DNA from 2 places in the Bradyrhizobium pachyrhizi genome. Region 1 is predicted to be linked to the other one. Evidence: riboswitches for the same ligand, from Rfam matches in the RefSeq annotation. Region 1 holds a riboswitch; the other holds the start of a gene.
The links. Region 1 has a riboswitch for glycine ahead of QA639_RS27255 (D-amino acid dehydrogenase). Riboswitches for the same ligand answer to the same signal wherever they lie in the genome.
Positions count from the first base shown of each region.

Region 2: linked by a shared signal. The riboswitch ahead of gcvT (glycine cleavage system aminomethyltransferase GcvT) and the one ahead of QA639_RS27255 (D-amino acid dehydrogenase) in region 1 are both predicted to bind glycine.

Region 1 is NZ_CP121667.1:5,739,820-5,746,348, forward strand. It holds gene QA639_RS27245 (ABC transporter substrate-binding protein) at 1-610, opposite strand, end outside; gene QA639_RS27250 (M20/M25/M40 family metallo-hydrolase) at 876-2,006, shown strand; glycine riboswitch at 2,098-2,204, shown strand; glycine riboswitch at 2,208-2,322, shown strand; gene QA639_RS27255 (D-amino acid dehydrogenase) at 2,388-3,746, shown strand; gene QA639_RS27260 (ABC transporter permease) at 3,907-4,848, shown strand; gene QA639_RS27265 (ABC transporter permease) at 4,852-5,739, shown strand; gene QA639_RS27270 (ABC transporter ATP-binding protein) at 5,897-6,529, shown strand, end outside.
Region 2 is NZ_CP121667.1:5,897,390-5,903,918, reverse strand. It holds gene gcvP (aminomethyl-transferring glycine dehydrogenase) at 1-2,322, opposite strand, end outside; gene gcvH (glycine cleavage system protein GcvH) at 2,346-2,711, opposite strand; gene gcvT (glycine cleavage system aminomethyltransferase GcvT) at 2,732-3,877, opposite strand; glycine riboswitch at 4,018-4,106, opposite strand; gene alaS (alanine--tRNA ligase) at 4,309-6,529, shown strand, end outside.

The DNA.
Region 1 (6,529 bases):
CCTGCACGAATTTGAACGGTCCTGAGCCGATCTGTTCCGGGATCGGCTTGTCCGGCGGCGTCTCGGCAAGACGCTTCGGCATCATGAACGGCACGCGCGACGACGGCTTGCCGATCGATTCCAGCACGAGGCCGTAGGGTTCCTTCAGCTTCAGCGTGATGGTCTTGGCGTCGGTCGCCTCCAGGCTCGCGACGAAGTCCATCAGCTTCTGGCCCATGCCGTCGACCTTGCCCCAACGCTGCAGCGAGGCGACGCAGTCTTCCGCGGTGACCGGCGCGCCGTCGTGCCACTTCAGGCCGTCGCGCAGCGTGAACGTGTAGGTCAGCTTGTCGTCGGACACCTTCCAGTCCGCCATCTGCGGCTGGATCTTGAAATTGGAATCCGTCGCCAGCAGCGTGTCATAGATCATGTAGCCATGATCGCGGGTGATGTAGGCCGTGGTCATGATCGGATCGATGACGCGCAGATCCGAGTGCATCACCGCGGTGATGGTCTTGCCCGCGGCCATCGCCTGCGGCGCGAATGACAATTCCTGCGGCGCGAACGACAGCGCGAGCGCCGTCAACGCGGCCGCTAGCGTGCGGTGTTTCCAACGCGAGATAGGGAACATGCAATCTCTCCTGACGTGTAACTGGTCAAAGCCGGCTTATTCGTTATGCACGTGGTTCGTTATTTAGGCGAACTAACATGCTGTATGGCTTGTGAAATCGAGACTTGCACCAAGCGCCAAGCGCGTCAATCGGTTTCAGGCCGCATCGGACGTACACAAACGAATGAGGCCGCGCGCCAGATTTTGGCTTTACAAAATCGTCGGCTGAGATTTTCGTAACGCGCGCGCGATGCCGGCGCCGTCAGAACAACAAGAGAGAACAACGATGAACCCCGCCAATCTCCCGTTTGATTCCGAAGCGATGCTGCAGGGCCTGCGCAGCTGGGTGGAATGCGAAAGCCCGACCTGGGACGCCGCCGCGGTCGAACGCATGCTCGATCTCGCCGCCCGCGAGATGGCGATCATGGGTGCGACGATCGAGCGCATCGCCGGACGCCAGGGCTTTGCGGGCTGCGTCCGCGCCCGTTTCCCCCATCCGAAACAAGGCCAGCCCGGCATCCTGATCGCCGGCCATCTGGACACCGTTCACCCCGTCGGCACCATCGAGAAGCTGAAGTGGCGGCGCGAAGGCAACAAGTGCTTCGGGCCGGGCATCTTCGACATGAAGGGCGGCAACTACCTGTCGATCGAGGCGATCAGGCAGTTGGCGCGCGCCTCCTTCACGACTCCGCTGCCGATCACCGTGCTGTTCACCCCCGACGAAGAAGTCGGCACGCCGTCGACGCGCGACATCATCGAGGCGGAAGCCGCGCGCAACAAATACGTGCTGGTGCCGGAGCCCGGCCGTCCGAACAACGGCGTCGTCACCGGCCGCTACGCGATCGCGCGCTTCAATCTGGAAGCCACCGGCAAGCCCAGCCATGCCGGCGCGACGCTGTCTTCCGGCCGCTCCGCGATCCGCGAGATGGCGCGGCAGATCATCGCCATCGACGGCATGACCACCGAGGACTGCACCTTCTCGGTCGGCATCGTGCATGGCGGCCAGTGGGTCAATTGCGTCGCGACGACCTGCACCGGCGAAGCGCTCAGCATGGCCAAGCGCCAGGCCGATCTCGATCGTGGCGTCGAGCGCATGCTGGCACTGTCGGGCACCGCCAACGACGTGACCTTCAAGGTGACGCGCGGCGTCACCCGCCCGGTGTGGGAGCCGGATGCCGGCACCATGGCGCTCTATGAAAAGGCAAAAGGCCTTGCGGCAGCGATGGGTCTCGATCTGCCGCACGGCAGCGCCGGCGGCGGCTCGGACGGCAACTTCACCGGCGCGATGGGCATCCCCACGCTCGACGGTCTCGGCGTTCGCGGCGCCGATGCACATACGCTCAACGAGCACATCGAGGTCGACAGCCTCGCCGAACGCGGCCGCCTGATGGCGGCGCTGCTGGCGACGCTGGACTGACATCGATTGCACTGCACAACACGTTGGCACTGCCGGATCGAAATTTAGCCTTGTCCATTTTTAAGGCTTCGCCTACGGTCCGGCCGTCCAACGCGACGATGCGGGAGAGATCGGAGCAACAACATTCGTGTTGTTGCCTTCGGCGCCGACGGAGCAACCGCCCCGGAAACTCTCAGGCAAAAGGACTGTATCGTCAGGACGATCTGGAGAGAGACGAACATGGCCGCACATCAAGGGCCATGACGTCCACCGAAGGGGATAGTTCGCTTCCGGCCCCGGCCCGATGCGGATCAAGCTCTCAGGTACCGTGACAGATGGGGCGCCGATGCCGGTTTCACCGGTGGTTCGGCGACTCTAACCCACGGGAGCCTGACAACCATCATGCCACACATCGCGATCATCGGCGCCGGCATCACCGGCGTAACGACGGCCTATGCCCTGCTTGAACGCGGCTACAAGGTGACTGTCCTCGACAGGCATCGCTACGCCGCGATGGAAACCTCGTTCGCCAATGGCGGACAGCTTTCCGCCAGCAATGCCGAGGTATGGAACAGCGCCGCGACCATCCTGAAGGGGCTGCGCTGGATGCTGAGAAGCGACGCGCCGCTGCTGATGAACCCGAAGCCGAGCTGGCACAAATATTCCTGGATCGGCGAGTTCGTAGGCCACATCACGCGCTATCGCGGCAACACCATCGAGACCACAAAGCTCGCCATCGAAGCGCGCAAGCATCTGTTCTCGATCGCAGAGCGCGAGAACATCGCCTTCGATCTCGAGCGCCGCGGCATCCTGCACGTCTATCACGACAGGGCCGGCTTCGAAGCCGGCCTCAAGGTCAACACGCTGCTGCAGCAAGGCGGGCTCGACCGCCGGCCGGTGACGCCGGACGAAATCCGCGTCATCGAACCCGCGTTGCAGACGGCCTGCTATGGTGGTTTCTTCACGCCATCGGACGCGACCGGCGATATCCACAAATTCACCCGCGGCCTCGCCGACGCCTGCATCCGCCGTGGCGCGAGCTTTGTCCATGAAGCCGACGTCGACACGATCGCGCGCGGCGATGACGGCTTCCGCATCGGCTGGAACGAAGCTGCTTCACATGATGCTGCGGTCGCGACGCGACAGCAGTTGCAGGCGGACGGGATCGTGATTTGCGCCGGCGTGGCGAGCCGCCACTTCGCCGGCCTGCTCAACGATCGCGTCAATGTCTATCCGGTGAAGGGCTATTCGATCACGGTGCAGCTCGATGCACCGCAAAGCCGGAATGCCGCGCCCACCGTCAGCCTGCTCGATGAAGCTGCGAAGATCGTCACCAGCCGGCTTGGCGCCGACCGCTTCCGCGTCGCCGGCACCGCCGAGTTCAACGGCTTCAACCGCGACATTCGCGCCGATCGCATTCAACCGCTGGTGGACTGGGTGCGGCATCATTTCCCAGAGATCGATACGTCGAAAGTCGTGCCATGGGCGGGCTTGCGCCCGATGATGCCGAACATGATGCCGGTGGTTCGCGCCGGACGGATTCCGGGCGTGTTCTACAATACGGGCCACGGTCATCTCGGCTGGACACTGTCCGCCGCGACGGCGCAGATGGTGGCCCAGGCGATCGACGATTGGCGCGACCTCGACACGCCGCCGATGGCGCCGTCGATCGGTGCCGGGCTCGACGTGGATTCCAACGCGCGCAAAGCTGAAATCAATCCACCTTCCAGTGGACTGCTTCGAACTTCACCGGAGGAATAATCGCGGCCAACAGGACTGATTAGCTGCACCGCAAAAACCGCAGCACCGATGGCATGGGACTTGCTCAAGTTCTACCGTGAGTCTGCTACCATCTGTGCTACGGTCTGGTGTGCAACGGTCCCGCTGGGGACTTCACCGACCACAACCCAACGGATCAAATTTGCTCGGATATCTGCTTCGCCGCATCCTCGCCGCCATTCCCGTGATGGGCGTGGTGGCTCTGTTCGTGTTCCTGTTGCTGCGGCTGACGCCGGGCGACCCGGCCGCCATCCTCGCCGGCGACAACGCGACTCCCGAACAGCTCGAACGTATCAGGACCTCGCTTGGTCTGAACGAGCCAATCTACATCCAGTTCTACACCTGGATCGCCAAGCTGCTGCACGGCGACCTCGGCGTCTCCCTGATCTCGAACAAGCCGATCCTCGAAATGATCGTCCCGCGCCTCGAGCCCTCGATCTCGGTCGCGCTGGCCACCATCATCCTCTCGATCCTGGTGGCGGTGCCGCTCGGCGTGATCGCGGCGTGGAAGCACGGCACCTGGATCGACCGCTTCGTGATGGGGCTCTCGGTGCTCGGCTTCTCCGTTCCGGTGTTCGTGATCGGCTACGTGCTGATCCAGATCTTTGCGATCGATCTGCGCTGGGTTCCGGTACAGGGCTTCAAGAGCATCTCGGCCGGCTTCGGTCCGTTCTTCCAGCGCCTCATCCTGCCGACCTGCACGCTCTCCTTCATCTATGTCGCGCTGATCGCACGCATGACGCGGGCCTCGATGCTCGATGTGCTCGGCGAGGATTACGTGCGCACCGCGCGGGCCAAGGGCATCGGCGAGACCGGCGTGCTGTTGCGCCATGCGCTGCGCAACGCGGCCGTGCCGGTCATCACGGTGATCGGTTCCGGCTTCGCGCTGCTGATCTCCGGCGTCGTCGTCACCGAGAGCGTGTTCAACCTGCCCGGCATCGGCCGCCTCACCGTCGATGCGGTACTGGCGCGCGATTATCCGGTGATCCAGGCCATGATCCTGTTGACGTCGGGTATCTACGTCGCGGTCAATCTGTTGATCGACCTCGCCTACACCCTGCTCGATCCTCGTATCCGGTACTGAGCAATGGCGATCGAAACCCTTCCCGAATCCTCGCTTCCCGTCACCCGGCCGTTCCGCGTCAAGTTCGGCTTCCTGACGTCGACGCCGATCATCGCGGTTGCGACGATCTGCCTCGCCCTCATCATCCTGATGGCGATCTTCGCGCCGCTGCTTGCGCCGCATGATCCTCTGCTGCTGACGCCGTCGCAGCGGCTGAAGCCGTCGAGCGCGCAATATCTGCTCGGCACCGACGCCTATGGCCGCGACCTGTTGTCGCGCATCGTCTACGGCGCACGGATCTCGCTGGTGATCGGCCTCGGCGCCGCCGTCTGCTCGATCGCCATCGGCCTTCTGATCGGCCTCGTCGCCGGCTTCTTCCGCTGGGTCGATGCGGTGCTGATGCGCGTGATGGACGGCTTGATGGCGATCCCCGCCATCCTGCTCGCGATCGCCGTGGTGTCGCTGTCGGGTGCCAGCATCTGGACCGTGATGGTCGCGATCACCATCCCCGAGATCCCGCGCGTGGCGCGGCTGGTGCGCTCGGTGGTGCTGACCGCACGCGAGGAGCCTTATGTCGAGGCCGCGATCTCGCTCGGCACCAGCCTGCCGAAGATCATGTGGCGGCATTTGATGCCGAACACCATCGCGCCGCTGATCGTGCAAGGCACCTATGTCTGCGCGTCCGCGATCCTGACCGAGGCGATCCTGTCGTTCCTCGGCGCCGGCATCTCGCCGGAAACGCCGACCTGGGGCAACATCATGGCCGAGGGCCGCGCCTACTTCCAGGTCAAGCCGTCGCTGATCTTCTGGCCGGGGCTGCTGCTCTCGATCGCCATTCTCAGCGTCAACCTGATCGGCGACGCCGCGCGCGACGCGCTCGATCCCCGCATGAAGCAGCGTGAGGGCAAGTGACGGCTTCAATGCCAATTGAAGCCGTCATTCCGGGATGGTGCGTGAGCACCAGACCCGGAATCTCGAGATTCCGGGTTCGATGCTTCGCATCGCCCCGGAATGACGCAAGACGAAAAACATCGCGGTCGCTCCTCGTATTGCCGGTGGAATCAGTCCTATGACCAACCTCGTCCTCGACATCAGCAATCTCGTCGTCGGCCTCGGCCGCAAGGCGGATGCGCATCGCATCATCGACGACCTCTCGCTGCAGGTACGTGAAGGCGAGACGCTCTGCCTGGTCGGCGAAAGCGGCTCGGGCAAGTCGGTGACATCGCTCACCGTGATGGGCCTGCAGCAGAAGGGCACGCTGGTGCCGTCTGGCGGCAGCGTCAAACTGGTCGGCGAGGAACTGCTCACCGCCAGCGACCGGCGGCTGCGGCAACTCCGCGCCACACGGATGGCGATGATCTTCCAGGAGCCGATGACCGCGCTCAATCCGGTCGTGCCGGTCGGCCGCCAGATCGACGAGGTGCTGCGCGCCCACACCGATCTCGACTCCCGCGCGCGGCGTCAGAAAATCCTGGCGATGATGGAGCATGTGCGGCTGCCGGATGTGGAGCGCATCTTCTCCTCTTACCCGCATCGCCTCTCGGGCGGCCAGCGCCAGCGCATCATGATCGCGATGGCATTGGTTCTGGAGCCGAAGCTCCTGATCGCGGACGAGCCAACCACCGCGCTCGACGTCACCACGCAGAAGCAGATCCTCACCTTGATCCGCGACCTGCAACGCGATCACGGCACGGCTGTTCTG
Region 2 (6,529 bases), 160 kb from region 1:
CGCGCGCGTCAGACCTTCGCCGCCCATCATCAGGATGTAGATGTAGGAGATGGTGAGGATCGACGCCGAGCCGAACGGCGCGGCCGACACCGGGCCGACCGCGTGCGCCGTGGTGCCGTCGGTCGCGGGATGGCCCGGCAGATAGGGCGCAAGATGCGCCTTCACGCCGATCGGGCCCATGCCCGGGCCGCCGCCGCCATGCGGAATGCAGAAGGTCTTGTGCAGGTTGAGATGGCTGACATCGGCGCCGTAGTCGCCGGGCCGCGACAGCCCGACCTGCGCGTTCATGTTGGCGCCGTCGAGATAGACCTGGCCGCCATGGGCATGCACGATGTCGCAGATCTCGCGGATATGTTCCTCGAACACGCCGTGGGTCGACGGATAGGTGATCATGACGGCGGCCAGGTTGGCGGAGTGCTTCTCGGCCTTGGCGCGGAGATCATTGACGTCGACGTCGCCGCGCGCATCGCACGCCACCACCACGACCTCCATGCCGACCATCGCCGCCGAGGCCGGATTGGTGCCGTGCGCGGAGGAGGGGATCAGGCACACCTTGCGGTGCGGCTCGCCGCGCGCCAGGTGATAACCCCGGATCGCCAGCAGTCCGGCATATTCGCCCTGCGCGCCGGAGTTCGGCTGCAGCGAGACCGCATCATAGCCGGTGATGTCGCACAGCCATTGCTCCAGCCGCTTGAACAGCGCGTGATAGCCCTTGGCCTGATCCGCGGGCGCGAACGGATGCAGGTTGCCGAACGCCGGCCAGGTCAGCGGGATCATTTCGGTGGTGGCGTTGAGCTTCATCGTGCAGGAGCCGAGCGGGATCATCGCGCGGTCGAGCGCGAGGTCACGATCACTGAGCTTGCGCATGTAGCGCAGCAGCTCGGTCTCGGAACGGTGCGTGTTGAACACCGGATGGGTGAGGAAGGCGCTGGTGCGCCGCAGCTCCTTCGGCAGCGCCTCGTGCGCGCCGGCCTCGATCTCGGCATAGCTGAGCTTGCCGCCGAACACGCGCCACACCGCCTCGACCGTCTCCGGCGTCGTGGTCTCGTCGAGCGCGATGCCGAGCGTGGTCGCGCCGACGCGCAGATTGATCCGCTCCGCCAGCGCGCGGGTGACGAGCTCGATCTGCTTGCTGCCTGCCTCGACCGTCACGGTATCGAAGAACGCTTCGCTGGTCGGCGCAAAGCCGAGCTTGCGCAGGCCGGCGGCAAGCACGGTGGAGCGGCGATGCACGCTGCGTGCGATATGGGTCAGGCCCTCCGGACCGTGATAGACCGCATACATCGAGGCGATCACGGCGAGCAGCACCTGCGCGGTGCAGATGTTCGAGGTCGCCTTCTCGCGGCGGATGTGCTGCTCGCGGGTCTGCAGGGCGAGGCGATAGGCCGGTGCCCCACGCGAATCCACCGAGAGGCCGACGATGCGGCCGGGCAGCGAGCGCTTCAGCGTGTCGCGCACCGCCATGTAGGCGGCGTGCGGTCCGCCGTACCCCATCGGCACGCCGAACCGCTGCGCCGAACCGATCGCGATGTCGGCGCCGAGCTCGCCCGGCGACGCGAGCAGCGTCAGCGACAGCAGGTCGGCGGCAACGATCGCCAGCGCGCCCTTGGCGCGCAGCGAGGCGATAGCAGGCTTAAGGTCGCGTACCGCGCCCGATGTGCCCGGATATTGCAGCAGCGCGCCGAGTACATCGGCGTTGTCGAGCTCGGTCAGGGGATCGCCGACCACCAGCGCCCAGCCCAGCGGCGCGGCGCGCGTGCGCATCACCGCCAGCGTCTGCGGATGCACCTCCTTGTCGACGAAGAACACCTTCGCCTTGACCTGCGAGTGGCGCTCGGCGAGCGCCATCGCTTCCGCCGCCGCGGTCGCCTCGTCGAGCAGCGAGGCGTTGGCGACGTCGAGCCCGGTAAGATCGCAGATCATGGTCTGGAAGTTGAACAGCGCCTCGAGCCGGCCCTGGCTGATCTCCGGCTGGTACGGCGTATAGGCGGTGTACCAGGCCGGGTTCTCCAGAATGTTGCGCTGGATCACCGCGGGCAGGATGGTCCCCGAATAGCCCTGGCCGATCAGCGAGGTGAACACCTGGTTCTGCGCGGCGAGCTCGCTCATATGCGCGAGCGCCTCGGTCTCGCTCAGCGCCCGGCCGAGATCGAGCGGCGCCTTCTGCCGGATCGACGCCGGCAGCGTCTCGTTCATCAGCGCCTGCAGGCTCGCGGCGCCGACCGTCTCCAGCATCGCGTTGACGTCGCGCGGCGACGGTCCGATGTGGCGGCGGACGAAATCGGTGGCGGCTTCGTTGATCGGCTTGAAGGGCGCGTTCATGACGTGATCCTCGGGGTGATCCTTTAGGCGGTGTGCGCGGCGTAGGCGGCCTCGTCCATCAGGCCGCCGAGCTCGCCCTTGTCGGCAATCTTCAGCTTGAAGAACCAGGCCTTGCCGCCGGCGTCCGAATTGACCAGCGCGGGCTCGGCGGCGAGCGCGTCGTTGACCTCGACCACCTCGCCGGTGATCGGCGCGTAGACGTCGGAAGCGGCCTTGACGGATTCCACCACAGCGGCGGCCTCGGCCTTCTTCAGGCTGCGGCCGACCTTGGGCAGTTCGACGAACACGACGTCGCCGAGCTGCGACTGCGCATAGTCGGTGATCCCGATCGTGGCGACGTCGCCCTCGATGCGGAGCCATTCGTGGTCGGACGTGTACAGCGTCGTCATGGGGATCGATCCTTTGGCGTTCAGCGTTTGTAGGTATTGGGGACGAAGGGCGTGGCGGCGACCTTGAGCGGCAGCCGCTGGCCGCGCACTTCGGCGAAAACGGTGGTGCCGACGGCGGAAAGGGCGGCAGGCAGATAGCCCATCGCGACCGGCGCATTGAGGCTCGGGCCGAAGCCGCCCGAAGTCACCTTGCCGATCTGCTCGGTCGAGCCGGCATCGGCGAACAGTGCGGCGCCTTCGCGCACGGGGGCGCGGCCGTCGGGCTTCAGGCCGACCCGCCGGCGCGCGGCGCCATCTGCGAATTGCACGAGAATCTTGTCGGCGCCGGGGAAGCCGCCGGCGCGGGCGCCGCCGCTGCGGCGAACCTTCTGCACCGACCATTCCAGCGCGCCTTCGACCGGCGTCGTCGTGGTGTCGATGTCGTGGCCATAGAGGCACAGCCCGGCTTCGAGCCGCAGGCTGTCGCGCGCGCCGAGCCCGATCGGCAGCACGTCGGGATTGTCGAGCAGCGCGGTGACCAGGGCTTCCGCCTTGTCCGCGGGCACGGAAATCTCAAAGCCGTCCTCGCCGGTATAGCCGGAGCGCGAGACGAAGCAGTCGACGTCGCCGACGCGGCGCGGACCGGCGTCCATGAATTTCATCGAACCGACATCTGCACAAAGTTTCGCCAGCGCCGATTCGGCTTTCGGCCCCTGCAGTGCGATCAGCGCGCGGTCGGCCAGCGAGACGATCTCGCAGGCGTCGGAGAGATTCGCACGCAGATGCGCCTCGTCCTCGGCCTTGCAGGCGGCGTTGACCACCAGGAACAGGTGATCGCCGAAATTCGCCACCATCAGGTCGTCGAGCAGGCCACCATCATTGTTGGTGAATTGCGCGTAGCGCTGCCGTCCCGGTGCGACACCGACGATGTCCTGAGGCACCAGTTTTTCCAGCGCGAGCGCGGCGTCGGCGACCTTACCGGATTTGGCCTTCAGCACGAGCTGGCCCATGTGCGACACATCGAACAGGCCGGCTTCCTTGCGGGTGTGCAGATGCTCCTTCAGCACGCCGGCCGCGTATTGCACCGGCATGTCATAGCCGGCAAACGGCACCATCTTGGCGCCGCGCGCCAGGTGCAGCGCGTGCAGCGGGGTCTGTTTCAGCCGGGAGGTTTCGTGCGCAAGCATCACAGGGCCCTCGCGGTTCCCGCGGGGACCCATTTCCCCTTGAGAAACCTGCAGAAAGCCCCATCTGTCGCTGTGCCTGAGAGTATTATCCCGTCGGCGGACGCATCGGGGCGAACCCCAGCATCTCTTTCCAGATGTCAGACGTCACGCGGTCCTTTTGCCTGAGAGTTTCCGGGGCGGTTGCTCCTTCGGCGCCGGCGGTAAGGCCGGTCTCTCCCGACGTGACTAGGTATAGGTAGGTAGAAAACACGGCGCCACCAAGACTGTCAACGCAGCTGCAGCAACTATCCAATGGGCTTTGTGCTGCCGCGGCAAGCCCATGATCCGCCTGCACAGTTTCTGGACACCGCAGCTGGCAATGTCTAAAAGCGTTCGGCCGGAAAATGACGCCTTTTTGCGGCTGGCCGGCCCCTTTTTCCGATTGGATGAACATGAGCAGCGTCAACGACATCAGGTCGACATTTCTGAACTTCTTCAAGGAGAACGGGCACGAGATCGTGGCCTCGTCGCCGCTGGTTCCGCGCAACGACCCGACCTTGATGTTCACCAATGCCGGCATGGTGCAGTTCAAGAACGTCTTCACCGGCGTCGAGAAGCGCGGCTACCAGCGCGCCACGACGTCGCAGAAGTGCGTGCGCGCCGGCGGCAAGCATAACGACCTCGACAATGTCGGCTACACCGCGCGCCATCTCACCTTCTTCGAGATGCTCGGCAACTTCTCGTTCGGCGATTACTTCAAGGAGCGCGCGATCGAGCTCGCCTGGAATCTGATCACCAAGGATTTCGGGCTGAAGAAGGACAAGCTGCTGGTCACCGTCTACCACACCGACGACGAGGCGGCCGGCCACTGGAAGAAGATCGCGGGCTTCTCGGACGACCGCATCATCCGCATCCCGACGTCGGACAATTTCTGGGCGATGGGCGACACCGGTCCGTGCGGTCCGTGCTCCGAAATCTTCATCGACCGCGGCGAGCACATCTGGGGCGGACCTCCGGGCAGCCCGGAGGAGGATGGCGATCGCTTCCTCGAATTCTGGAACCTGGTGTTCATGCAGTACGAGCAGGTGACGAAGGAGGAGCGCGTGGCGCTGCCGCGTCCCTCGATCGACACCGGCATGGGGCTCGAGCGCATGGCCTGCATCCTGCAGGGCGTCGAGAGCGTGTTCGAGACCGATCTGTTCCGCAATTTGATCGATGCCGCCGCGTCGACCCTCGGCCACGGTCCGAACGAGCAGAACGTCGGGTCGTACCGCGTGATCGCCGACCACCTGCGCTCGTCGGCATTCCTGATCACCGACGGCGTGCTGCCGTCGAACGAGGGCCGCGGCTACGTGCTGCGCCGGATCATGCGCCGCGCGATGCGCCATGCGCAGCTCTTGGGCGCGAGCGAGCCGCTGATGCATCGCCTGGTCTGGGCGCTGGTCCGCGAGATGGGCCAGGCCTATCCGGACCTGGTCCGCGCCGAGAAGCTGATCGAGGAGACGCTGCGGCTGGAAGAGACGCGCTTCCGCAAGACGCTGGCGCGCGGCCTGTCGATCCTCGACGAGAAGAGCGCCGGCCTCAAGAAGGGCGACATGTTCGACGGCGACACCGCGTTCACGCTGTACGACACCTACGGCTTCCCGCTCGATCTGACGCAGGACGCGCTGAAGTCGCGCGGCATCAGCGTCGACCAGGCGTCGTTCACCGGCGCGATGGAGCGGCAGCGCGTGAAGGCGCGTGCCTCCTGGGCAGGCTCGGGCGAGGCGGCGAGCGAGGCGACCTGGTTCCCGCTGCGCGAGAAGCTCGGCGCGACCGAATTCCTCGGCTACGAGACCGAGAGCGCGGAAGGCGCGGTGACGGCGCTGATCAAGGACGGCGCCGAGGTCGAGAGCCTGAAGGCCGGCGAGAGCGGCGCGATCGTGCTGAACCAGACCCCGTTCTACGGCGAGTCCGGCGGCCAGGTCGGCGACACCGGCGTGCTGACCGGCGAGGGCGTCAAGTTCCGCGTCGCCGACACGCAGAAGAAGGCCGGCGATCTGTTCGTGCATCTCGGCACGGTGGAGCAGGGCACGCTCGGCGTCGGCACCGCGCTGCAGCTCGAGGTCGACCACACCAGGCGCTCGTCGATCCGCGCCAACCATTCGGCGACGCATCTGTTGCACGAGGCGCTGCGCCAGGTGCTTGGCGATCACATCGCGCAGCGCGGCTCGCTGGTCACGCCGGACCGGCTGCGCTTCGACTTCGTGCATCCGAAGCAGATCACGCCGGAAGAGCTCGCCCGGATCGAGGACATCGCCAACGATGTCGTGCTGGAGAATGACGAGGTCACGACCCGGGTCATGGGCGTCGACGATGCCCGCGAGGCCGGTGCCCGCGCGCTATTTGGCGAGAAGTATGGCGACGAGGTTCGCGTCGTGTCGATGGGCAAGGGCGCCCGCGATCACGGCCAGAACGCGCTTGGCTGGTCGGTCGAGCTCTGCGGCGGCACCCATGTCCGCCGCACCGGTGACATCGGCATGATCTCGGTGACCAGCGAGGGCGCGGTGGCGTCCGGCGTCCGCCGCATCGAGGCGCTGACCGGGCATCACGCGCGCAAGCACGCCAACGACACCATCGCGCTGGCCAAGACCGCGGCGCTGGAGCTGCGCACCACGATCGACGACGTGCCGG